3 regions of the Clostridioides sp. GD02367 genome follow, and region 3 is predicted to be linked to each of the others. Evidence: riboswitches for the same ligand, from Rfam matches in the RefSeq annotation. Region 3 holds a riboswitch; each other region holds the start of a gene.
What was found. Region 3 has a riboswitch for FMN ahead of ribD (bifunctional diaminohydroxyphosphoribosylaminopyrimidine deaminase/5-amino-6-(5-phosphoribosylamino)uracil reductase RibD). Riboswitches for the same ligand answer to the same signal wherever they lie in the genome.
Positions count from the first base shown of each region.

Region 1 (4,275 bases), on a different contig from region 3:
GAATGTCTTTAAAAGGTACAATAAGAAATGTTGTAGATTTTGGTGCATTTGTAGATATCGGAATAAAAAATGATGGATTAGTCCATAAATCAGAAATGAGTAATAGCTTTGTAAAAGACCCTATGAGTATTGTTACAGTAGGAGATATAGTCGATGTAAAAGTTATTGGAATTGACTTAAATAAAAAGAGAGTAGCTCTATCAATGAAAAAATAAATAAGCTTATGTATGTTTGTTTTTGATACTATATTTGTAAGTATGATTTATAGAATATATAAGTATTAAAAAAGTGTAAAATTATATTGTAAAAAACAATGTTAGAAAGAAATACGAGAGTCTTGAAAATCAGGAGGAAAATGAATGATTTTTATAAAAAATGGTAAAATAAATACCGTAACAAATGGAATAATTCAAGGAGATATCCTTATAGATGAAGGAAAAATAATAGAAATAGGGGAAAATCTAATAGCACCTTTAGATGTTGATATAATAGATGCAAGTAATAAACTTGTGTTCCCTGGATTTATAGATGCTCATACTCATTTGGGGCTATGGGAAGATGGCATAGGTTTTGAAGGGGCAGATGGAAATGAAGAAACTGACCCAATAACACCACAACTAAATCCTATAGATGGTATTAATCCAATGGATAGAACATTTAAAGAAGCTTTTGAAGGTGGTATAACTTCTGTATGTACAACACCTGGAAGTGCAAATGTTATGGGTGGTCAATGTATAGCCATAAAAACATATGGAAGAAGAATTGACAAAATGGTAATAAAAAATCCAGTTGCATCTAAAATAGCATTTGGAGAAAATCCAAAAAGTTGTTATGGTCAAGATGATAAATCTCCACAGACTAGAATGGCTATAGCGGCTTTGCTTAGAGAGAACTTAAAAAAAGCAGAAGAATATCTAGAGGATATTGATGTATATGAGAGCCATGATGATGAAGACTGTGAAAAGCCTGAATATGATATAAAAATGGAAAGCTTAATACCTGTATTGAGGAGAGAAATTCCATTTAAGGCACATGCTCATAGAGCTGATGATATGTTTACAGCAATAAGAATTGCAAAAGAATTTAACTTAAAACTTACATTAGACCATTGTACAGAAGGTCATCTTGTTGTAGAAGAATTAGTAGAAGAAGGATTTCCTGTAATAGTAGGCCCATCTTTATCAGAAAGGTCTAAGTTTGAACTTAGAAACTTGACATTTAATACAGCTGGAATACTTTCAAATGCAGGTCTTGATGTATGTATAATGACAGACCATCCAGTGATACCAGTTCAATATCTTCCAATATGTGCAGGCATAGCTGTTAAACATGGTATGAAAGAAGAAAAGGCAATAGAATCAATTACAATAAATCCAGCTAAGACTTTAGGAATAGAAGATAAAGTAGGTTCTATAGAAGTTGGTAAAGATGCAGACATAGTAATATGGGATAATTCCCCACTAGAGATTCAAAGTAATGTGCTTTACACTATAATAAATGGAAAAATAGTATATGAGAAAAAATAACTTGACAATTATTAAAAAATTAACTAATATAAGAGTGTAAGGAAAATTAAAAAATCAAAGAAGATCTTCGGGGCAGGGCGAAATTCCCTACCGGCGGTATAGCCCGCGAACTACTTAGGTGGTTGATTTGGTGAGATTCCAAAGCCGACAGTAAAGTCTGGATGAGAGAAGATATTTATGGAATATAAATAAGTTTATTTTAGTTTGTTTAAACTATGTCCATAAAAACTCGAAGATAGGATCTTCGAGTTTTTTGTTTTTCCTAAAAAATATAAACTATTGATTAGGAGGAAAGTAGTTATGCAAAATACAGTAAAAAGAGGAAATATGATTTCAACAAGAACTTTGGTGGTTATGTCAATTTTATCTGCAATATCTTATTTATTGATGTTTATTCAAGCCCCAATACCAGGTATTTTTCCAGATTTCTTAAAAATTGACTTATCAGATATCCCAGCAATATTTGGCGGAATGTCTTTAGGACCATTAGTTGGATTTGGTGTAGTTGTAGTAAAAAATATACTACAAATGATAACAGCGACAACAACTGGAGGAGTAGGAGAATTTGCAAATATATTAATTGGTGGCTCTTATGTACTTATACTTTGTTATTCATATAAGAGAAGTAAAGATTTAAAAGGTGTAGTAATTGGATTTGTATTAGGAACAATAACTATGACTATAATTGGTTCATTGGTGAATTATTTTGTAATGTTACCACTTTATGGGCAATTAATGGGACTAGATGCTATAATAGGTCTAGGTTCAGCTATAAACCCTCAAGTTCATGATTTATTTACTTTTGTAATTTGGATGATAGCTCCATTTAATGTATTAAAGGCTGTTGTAATATCCTTAGTAACGTTACCACTTTACAAAAAAATGGGTAATGTAATAAAAAAATAATTAGACAAGAAAATATAAAATTTTAAAATTAAACGCATTGAATAGCCATAATTTATTTGTAACTTCAGTCCTACACTGTGATTGATATATTAAATATATTATGGCTTTATTAATTTATCAAAAATTGTATATAAAATAAGAAATATTTAGACAAGTTTAATTTTTGAAATAAAGGAAGAATTAAAACGATTAACTATTAAAATACTAAAAAGGTATCTATAATACACAAAGCGAATTTATAATAAACAAAAAATAAAGATATTATTAAAAATAAATAAAGATTTATGCTTTATTTATTAATAATATCTAATTTAATAATGATAGGGGTGTATATAGATGAACATATCTAAAAAATTGAAAAATTTATTTTTAGATGATAAAGGGTATTATTTTAATAGTAATTGGGAAAATATTCATATAGGTATTGATAACTCAAAATTGGAAAAGTCTTTAAAGTATATTACAAATGAATATATTGAAAATATGGAAAGTGTAAAGTATGATTATCGTGAATTAAAAAATATAAAAAATCAAACTGATGGGATGTGTATACTAGCAATAAGGCAGAATTATAAAGCACTAGAGTATATAAAAGAACAAACAGAAGAATTATGTTTAGAGGCGATAAGATATAACTATAAAGCACTAGAATATGTAAAAGAACAGACAGAGTATATATGTCTTGAAGCCATAAAAAAGGACTGTAATGCACTTAAATATGTAAGAAATAAAACTGATGAGCTTATTATAAAAGTAATAAGGTGTTCTTCTAATATAGATGTTGTAAGTATTTTAAAAGCTTTAGAAGTTCAAACAAGGAGTATATGTTTAGAAGCAATTAAAAAAGATGGTAGATGTCTTGCATATGTTAGAGAGCAGAGCGAAGAATTATGTATGGAAGCGATTAGGCAAAATTATAAAGCACTACAATATGTAAAAAATCAAACAGATAAAATGTGTATAGAAGCTGTAAATCAAAATGGTATGGCATTGCAATATGTAAATAAGCAAACAGATAATATATGTATGGAAGCTGTCAAACAAGATGGAAGAAGTCTACAGTTCGTTAATAATAAGACAGAAGCAATATGTATAAAAGCCATAAGATATCTAGATAAAAGATATAATATTAAAGATGTGTTAAGTTACATAGATAGCTATACAGAAGATATATGTATAGAAATTGTAAGGCGAAATGGAAAGATGTTAATGTATATAAAAAATCAAACAGAGAGAATGTGCATTGAAGCAGTAAAGGAAAATTATAAATCTCTCAAGTATGTAAAAGAACAATCTGAGAAAATATGTAGAGAAGCCTTAAAGCAGAATTGCAAGGCAAAGGAATATGTGAAGATTTATATTGAAGAATGTATATAAGATTTAGATAGGATTATTAATATTGAAAGATAAAAAAGATAAATAGAAGTACTTTATAATAATTGAGGCTTATACTATAATTAATTAAGCAGTGATATAAATTCACATGACGATTATATCAAAATGGAGATGAATTAATGGCAAAAATATATTTGGAAAATGAAAGCAAAACTAGAGAAATAGGATATAAATTAGGTAAACTCTTAAAAGAAGGTAGTGTTATCTGTTTAGTAGGAGATTTAGGGGCTGGGAAAACTACAATGACACAAAGTTTGGCAGATTCATTAGGCATAAAAGACTATATAACAAGTCCAACTTTTACTATAATAAATGAATATGAAGGCAAAGTACCTTTGTATCATTTTGATGTATATAGAATAGGTAGCAGTGATGAAATGTATGATATTGGATATGAGGAATATGTAAATTCAAATGGAATTTGCATAATTGAATGGGCTAATCTAAT
Region 1 covers NZ_JBJODK010000007.1:160,811-165,085, reverse strand. Annotated here, with positions in the region: gene Q3223_RS11715 (Tex family protein) at 1-215, shown strand, start outside; gene Q3223_RS11710 (amidohydrolase) at 360-1,526, shown strand; FMN riboswitch at 1,586-1,703, shown strand; gene Q3223_RS11705 (ECF transporter S component) at 1,827-2,432, shown strand; gene Q3223_RS11700 (DUF4116 domain-containing protein) at 2,769-3,809, shown strand; gene tsaE (tRNA (adenosine(37)-N6)-threonylcarbamoyltransferase complex ATPase subunit type 1 TsaE) at 3,947-4,275, shown strand, end outside.
Region 1: another riboswitch for FMN. It lies ahead of Q3223_RS11705 (ECF transporter S component); the one in region 3 lies ahead of ribD (bifunctional diaminohydroxyphosphoribosylaminopyrimidine deaminase/5-amino-6-(5-phosphoribosylamino)uracil reductase RibD).

Region 2 (4,275 bases), on a different contig from region 3:
ATATATCTTCATCTTCTATTTCTACTACTAAATTATCATCTTGAAATTCTACTGGAAATACATTATATTTTTTTGCAAGCTTTTCTGGTATTAACATTGGTAAACTGCTTTCCTCTAATATAATCTTAATCACCCTTTATATACTTTAATTTATTAGGTATATTCATTTTTTTCATAGAGATATTTTCTTCAGTTTTTATACTTACTTTCATTGGATAAGTCGTTTGTATACTGTCTAAATATTCACTGCCTTTATCCACATAATCAGAGAGTTTATCCTTATCCCCAATGCATTTTATTTCATAAGGTTGTGCTACAGGAACTCCATTTATATTTATATGGCTTCCTGCAAGTACAACTTCTGAATACTGATTGATTCTTTGGCCATTTATTTCTATGTATTTTGCTCCATTTACTTTTAGTTCATTTACAACTTTTACAAGTATTTTATTATAGTCTATACTATTTGCTATATTCCCTGTTTTTTCATCTATAGCATCTATACTTACTATTATTCCACTGCCCTTTACATCTGAATATGATAGATTTTCTCTAAGAGCTTCTATTTCTGAGATTTCTTTAGAATTTTTTTGATTACTTTTCATTGAATCAATTTCTTTATCTAATTTATCCTTTTCCTTTTTTAATTCCTTTATAGACTTTCCTGTCAATTTTATTTCTTTTCTTATTGACTTATCTTTACTTGTATAAACTGTTTCTTCATTACTATAATCTCTAAATATGGTTCCAACAAGTATACCTAAAATAGTACTCGCTAGTATTATAAACACATATGGTTTTTTCATACTGTATTGCTCCTTACAAATTTATTTTTATATGATAATTTTCTTTAATTAAACCTTGAGCCTTTATATATATTTATTATATCAAACTTATATATTAAAATTCATCTTTAGTATATAATATCATACATCAAAAAAAGCAAAATGGCATAGCTTCACAGCTACACCAATTTACTAAAAGTTATATTTTATAATTATCATCTGATTTAAGATATATATTCTTATACATTTTTCTCATATTTTGAAATTCTATTAACTAGTTTATCTCTTAATTTTCCAACTTCATCAAATCTCATATTAGGGATATAGTAACTTTCTATAATATCATGTTTAGACTTCGCTCTCTTAAGATTTAATACAGCCCAACAAATTAAATCATCCAAAACTTTCTCATCAAATTTAATATCTTCTTCATATTTAAGTAATTTTTCTCTATTTAAAAATTGATTTAAATTAATGGTTTCCTCTTCTTTAAAAGTTGCGCTTGTAGTTATACCAATATCTAAGTCAGTCAATAGTACAGTCTCAACTTTTTCTGGTATAAGTGGATAATGATAAACTTCTACATTTAAACCTTTTTCAATAGCTTTCTTATACACTTTGTTTAATAATGTAGTTTTTCCAGTGCCTATTTCACCATCTAAATAATAAACCTTATTTACATCTTTTAATATGTTTTCTGTATAATCTAAACATCCTACAGGAGTTATAGCTGAACCAAATAAATGCTTCTCTCTTTTCAAATTTCCTGTGCTTTCAACTCCATCAAACAATTTTTTAATAAATTCTTCTGTAACTAGATTCACTTTACCATAATCCATACAATCAGAATATTTTTCCTCTATATCTCTAAAGATTGGTTCTGACGCTTTTAAAAATTTAAACGCCCTTTTAAATGCATTACTAATATCCTTATCATATCCCGATATTTCTTGTCTATTTTTTTCTAACTCTTCTGTGTTCCAGTAATCGCCTAAATTAATTATCTCGTCCAAAGCTCCTGGTAACTTTGGGTCCATAGTGTGTGGAGCAGTTGCATCCATAAGTACCACGCCTAATTCCTTTATAACTACACCGTCCAATGAACTTGGGTCAGAAGGACAGTTATATAATTCAATATCATATCCTCTACTTAAAAATTCTTTATAAATTTTTTTCATAAGTGAGGATTTTCCTACTCCAGGACCACCTTTTAAACAAAAAACTCTTTTTACATTTTCAGGAATTATATATTCAAAAAAAGAATATGAGCCTTGTGATGTGTTTCCACCTGGAAATGCCTTCTTTACCTTTCCTTCCATATTAGCGCCTCCTCATAATTTACAATATCTCTTAATTAAGATATTAATATTATACGAGTTTTGTTACAACTTTATGCTTTTGATAAATCTAAAACTTATCATTTAATACCAATAAAAAATTAATTTTATCTAATTATAGTAGATTCTATACTATGTGATTTAACTTTTATATGCTTTTATCTGGAAGTCTAATTTAACTCTTTATACAGTAATATAGTTGTATCTTATTCAAATCCAATTGTTTCCATTATGATTTTATGTTAAAATAATATTACAAAATACATCTGTTTTTCTTCAGAAACGGGTGAAATTCCCTATCGGCGGTAAAAGCCCGCGAGCCTTATGGCATAATTTGGTCAGATTCCAAAGCCGACAGTAAAATCTGGATGGTAGAAGAAAATAGTATATGAGTACCTTTATGTAATTTTACATGAGTAATCTATACAACTCCTTCAACTACCGTATTTATTCATGAAATTAAACACATTCGAGGTACCTAAGATGTAGGTGCTTTTTTTGTTGTTTATTTTATAACTATTCTGTACTTATAAAATCTATTATATAAAAGATTGGAGTGTTATCATGAAACAAAAATGGATAGTATTAATTATAATCTGTATTGGTGTATTTATGTCTACTCTTGATGGAAGTATACTAAATATTGCAAATCCTACAATTGCTACTGACTTTAAAATTAACATGTCACAGATTCAGTGGGTTGTAACAGCTTATATGCTTGTCGTTACAGCAACTATGTTATTTTTTGGAAAGCTCGGTGATAAGGTAGGTTCAAATCGTCTATACACATTAGGATTTTTTGTATTCACAATAGGTTCTTTTCTGTGTAGTGTATCACACAACTTATCTACATTAATTTCTTCAAGAATATTTCAAGCAGTTGGGGCAAGTATTTTAATGGCAACTGGACTTGGTATAGTTTCTAATGCATTTCCAGCAAATGAAAAAGGAAAGGCTATAGGAATCACTGGCGCTGTAGTTGGTATAGGAAATATGAGTGGTCCTGTAATTGGAGGGATACTTTTAGAACATTTTGGATGGCCTTCTATTTTTATTATCAATATACCTATTGGTATCATAGCAGTTTTTCTTGGAATTAAATTTCTTCCTAGACCTGCTTTAGATGAACAAAACAAGAGCTTTGATATTCCAGGTCTTCTGCTATTTGCAACTTGTACTACACTTATATTACTTGCGATGAATGGAAAAGGAAACACAAGATTGTATCTAGGTATAGCATCACTTATCATCTTCTTATTATTAGCATTAAGAGAAGTAAAATTTGAACAGAGCTTTATTGATTTACCTTTATTTAAAAATAGAAATTTCACTGTAGGCAATATTATTGGAATCGCTTGTTACTTCCCTCAAATGGCAGTATCTTTCCTACTTCCATTTTATTTAGAACAATTAAAAAATCTATCTCCTATGATGGCTGGTTCTGTAATGACTGTCCATCCACTTATTATGGTACTTATAGCACCTATTGCAGGTTCTCTTTCTGATAAACATGGTGCAAAGAATATTCTAACAACATCTTTTTCATTTATGACTATTTCACTCGTTGGAATGGCACTTTTAAAAGCAGATTCACCATTATATCTTTTAATTGTATGTTTAGTTATTTTCGGACTCGGACTAGGTGCTTTTAGTTCACCAAACAATAGTAGCATTCTTGCAGATGTTCCTCCTCAGAAACAAGGATATGGAGGCAGCTTTCTTGCAACGGTTCGTAATTTATCATTTGCTCTTGGAACAGCATTTTTTAGTAGCTTCTTTGCACAAAGCCTTACATATAATCAAAATTTCAAAAGCCATACAGCAGCCTATGTTATAGCTAGTAATCAATCTTATTGGATTGCTGCAACAGTATGCTTTATAGGACTTATACTAACTATTTTCTTTATGAGAAAAACAGAGAAATCTATTTCTTAGATAAAATTTATTTCTGATTTCATCAGTGACTAAGTTTTTAAATATACCAATTTATATCAAACCTTGCAGTTTTTTTAATTTATAACAATAAATTGCTAATATCTATTGTTTATAAACAACAAGGATGCCAAAAAATATCCATTAGGACTATTTTGAGGCATCCTATATTTTATTTTGATATTAATATAGTTATAACTAATCTACCGTTATCTCATATC
Region 2 covers NZ_JBJODK010000010.1:39,855-44,129, reverse strand. Annotated here, with positions in the region: gene Q3223_RS13630 (GspE/PulE family protein) at 1-97, opposite strand, end outside; gene Q3223_RS13625 (DUF881 domain-containing protein) at 126-806, opposite strand; gene Q3223_RS13620 (ATP-binding protein) at 1,025-2,104, opposite strand; FMN riboswitch at 2,391-2,506, shown strand; gene Q3223_RS13615 (MFS transporter) at 2,687-4,057, shown strand; gene yihA (ribosome biogenesis GTP-binding protein YihA/YsxC) at 4,253-4,275, opposite strand, start outside.
Region 2: another riboswitch for FMN. It lies ahead of Q3223_RS13615 (MFS transporter); the one in region 3 lies ahead of ribD (bifunctional diaminohydroxyphosphoribosylaminopyrimidine deaminase/5-amino-6-(5-phosphoribosylamino)uracil reductase RibD).

Region 3 (4,275 bases):
TTCATTATTTTTTCTACTTTCTCCATCTAGTATTAACTTCCTTTTACCCTTTTTTTCCCAAGTAACATTAATATCATTTTCTCTTACATATTGTTTGACTTCATCCAAAATACTAGCTCCATACTTTTTAATTTTTACTCCACCTATACCTGAAATGTCCTTCAGTTGCTCTTCATCAATTGGATATCTTCCACTTATTTCTTTCAGTGTCTTATTGGATAAAATCATATATGGGAGTACTTTTTCTTTTATTGCATATTCACCTCTAATACTTAATAGTTTTTCATATAGAGCTTTATCTGAATTAACTTCAAAGAACTCACTATTAACATTATATAAATCGACATTTTTTTCTTCACTTTTTTTGTTTATGTTGTTTTTTTCGACATGTTCTTTAATTATTGTTTCAAAATCTCTACCATATTTTTGATACTTAATTTCCCCTACTCCAGATATATCTAACATCTCTTCTTTATTAACTGGATAACTGCTAGACATAGCCCTAAGTGTCCCATCACCAAATACCATATATGGAGCTATTCTTTCTTCACTTGCTATTGAATGTCTAAGCTCTCTTAAAGCACTATATAACTCATCTTCTACTTCTAATGATTTTGTCATCACGATTTCTTTAAATTCAACTTTCACTTGACCTTTTAAAACTTTCATAGACATATCATTCAATCTTATGGTTGGAAAACTTCCTCTATTTCCATTACCTAAAGTCTCAACTAAATCCAAGAATCCATGGGAAACCAATGTATTTATAAAGTTCTTTAAATCTTCATTTGAATAGTCTTTCATAATATTATATGTAGATAAAGTATTCAATTCAAGTTGTAAAATCTTTTTATTCTTAGAACCTCTAAGTACATCTACAATGGTAGTAACACCATAACTTCTTTTCATTCTAGCTACACATGAAATAACTTTTTGAGCATCTATAGTTTTATCTACTATTTCACCTTCTACTAAACAGTTACTACAATTATTACAATCTTCTATATAGTTTTCTCCAAAGTAATTCAATATTGTCCTTCTATAACATGAATTACTGTAAACCAAGTCAATCATATATTGAAGCTTTTTGTGTTGAAATAACTTTCTTTCAGGATTCTCAACTCCAATATCGATTAAATATTTTTGTATATGTACATCTCCTGGAGAAAACAAAAGCACACATTCACTTTTCTCTCCATCTCTACCAGCTCTACCTATTTCTTGATAGTAATTTTCTATACTCTGAGGCATGTTGTAGTGTATAACCCATCTTATATTAGGTTTATCAATACCCATTCCAAATGCATTTGTTGCTACCATTATATCCACATCATCATTTATAAAATCTTCTTGATTTTTACTTCTTTCATTTTTAGATAAACCTGCATGATATTTTGATACAGATATATTTCTCTTAGATAATCCATTATGTATGTTTTCAACTTCCTTTCTAGTTGCAGCATATATAATTCCAGACTCATTTTTATGATTTTTAATATAATCTAAAATATATTTATTTTTACTAGATGATTTTACTATGTTTATTGATAAGTTTTCTCTATCAAAACCGGTTATATAATAGTCTGGATTTTCTAGACATAATAAATTTATTATATCAGCTCGTACCTCTTCTGAAGCGGTTGCTGTAAAGGCTGTAATTATAGGTCTTTTAGGTAAATTCTTTATAAAATCAGAAATCCTTCTATAACTCAATCTAAAATCATGCCCCCATTGAGACACACAATGTGCTTCATCTATTGCAATTTGACTTATGTTGTTATTATTTATTAGTTCAATAAACTCATATGCATCTAATCTCTCTGGAGCAATATAGAGTATTTTATAATTATTTTTTCTAATATTATTTAATATCTCATTAAATTCTTTATTGCTCAGTGAACTATTTATGAAAGCAGCATTAATCCCCATAGTCTTTAAAGCATCTACTTGGTCTTTCATAAGAGATATAAGTGGAGAAATTACTATTGTCATCCCATCTAATATCAATGCTGGAAGTTGATAACAAATAGATTTACCACCTCCAGTTGGCATTATAGCTAGTACATCTTTTTCACTCAAAATAGAATGTATTATAGATTCTTGACCTTTTCTAAAGCTTGTATATCCATAGTATTTTGATAGTATTTCTAAAAGTTTTTCATTCATATATTTCTCTCCTAATTTAAATTAATTAGACTTCTTTCCTGATTATGTTCAAATTTTTATTTTTATATTCACAATCCCAGTATTTCAAAGTTTATAGACGTTCTATATTATATATTAACATATATTTCGAAAAAAATTGTTTGCAAAGTAAAATAATTTATGATACATTCTAAATATAAATTTAATACTTAATCTTCGGGGTAGGGTGAAATTCCCAATCGGCGGTATAGCCCGCGAGCCAAGCTAAAACTTGGTTGATTTGGTTAAATTCCAAAGCCGACAGTAAAGTCTGGATGGAAGAAGATATGTTTAATGAGTTTTTTGTAGAGCTGTTTTATTGTGCTCTTATTAAACATTTATTGTAGATTATTCTAAACCCTGAGTTAATTCTCAGGGTTTTTTGTTTAAAAATTATCTAATTAAACAGGAGGTGTACACATCTTGAATTTTGTGAATCAAAAAGAAAAAGATATTTATTATATGAAAAAAGCTCTTGAATTAGCTAAAAAAGGGGAAGGTTTTACAAGTCCAAATCCACTGGTTGGGTGTGTAATTGTTAAAGATAGTGAGATAATAGGCAAAGGATATCATGAGAAATTCGGCTCTAATCATGCTGAAGTAAATGCTATAAACAGTGCTAAACAAAGTTTAAAAGACTCTACTCTTTATGTGAATTTAGAACCATGTTCTCATCATGGTAAAACACCACCTTGTGTTGATAAAATTATTCAAAATAAAGTTAAAAGGGTTGTCATATCTACACTAGACCCAAACCCACTTGTTTGTGGTAATGGAGTAAAAAAATTAAAAGATAACAACATTGATGTTACTGTAGGAATATTAGAAGAAGAAGCAAAACAATTAAATGAAATATTCTTTTATTACATAAAAAATAAAAAACCTCTTTGTATTGTAAAATCGGCAGTAAGTCTAGATGGTAAAATTGCTACAAAATCACTAGAATCAAAATGGATATCTAATGAGTCTTCAAGATACCTAACTCATAAATACAGAAATAAGTATCATAGTATAATGGTTGGTATAAACACAGTTTTAAATGATAATCCCTTGCTAACTTGTAGACTTAATCAAGATGAAGTGTCTCATCCTACAAGAATAGTAATAGATACAAATCTGAGATTACCAGTTAACAGTAATTTAGTTAAAGATAAAACTAGTAAAACTATAGTTTTCACATGTTGTGAAGACAGTAAAAAATTATCAGTATTAAAAGAAAAGAATGTTGAAGTCATAATTTCTCCTAAGAAAAATGGCTTAGTTGATTTAAAATTTGTAATGTATAAACTAGGAGAACTAAACATTGATTCTGTACTAGTTGAAGGGGGTTCTACACTTAATGACAGTCTATTTAGAAATAAATTAGTTGATAAGGTCAAACTATTTTTATCCCCTAAAATTATAGGTGGTAAAGACGCACCTACATTTGTTTCTGGAGAAGGAGTAACTCGTCTAGCAGATTCAACACAACTAGTAATTAATGATGTAACTTTAATAGATGGAGATGTTTTGATAGAATCTGATGTTTTAAAATAAATTTTATGAATATATGTACAGGAGGTCATAATGTTTACTGGCATAGTAGAAGAAGTTGGAATACTTAGAAAAATTACTGCTAATGGCAAAAGCGGACAAGTAACCATACTATCAAACAAAATATTAGATGGTACAAATCTTGGAGATAGTATCGCTGTAAATGGAGTTTGTCTAACTGTTTCAAAACTAGGAAAAAATGAGTTTACAGCAGATGTTATGATGGAGACAATTCGTTCTACAAATTTAGGCTCATTAAATACAAATGACAAAGTAAACCTTGAAAGAGCCATGAGCCTTTCTTCAAGATTCGGAGGTCACATAGTAACAGGGCATGTTGATGGTAAAGGTACTATTTGTAAGTTTGAAAAAGACGAAAATGCAGTTTTAGTGAGCATACGACCAGTAAAAAAACTCTTATCATCAATGATACTTAAAGGTTCAGTTGCCATTGATGGTGTAAGTTTAACTATATCATATTTGGATGATGAAATATTCAAAGTTTCTGTCATACCTCATACTAAATTGAATACTACTCTCTTAACAAAAAATGTTGGA
Region 3 covers NZ_JBJODK010000014.1:19,626-23,900, forward strand. Annotated here, with positions in the region: gene recQ (DNA helicase RecQ) at 1-2,166, opposite strand, end outside; FMN riboswitch at 2,354-2,475, shown strand; gene ribD (bifunctional diaminohydroxyphosphoribosylaminopyrimidine deaminase/5-amino-6-(5-phosphoribosylamino)uracil reductase RibD) at 2,608-3,720, shown strand; gene Q3223_RS15940 (riboflavin synthase) at 3,751-4,275, shown strand, end outside.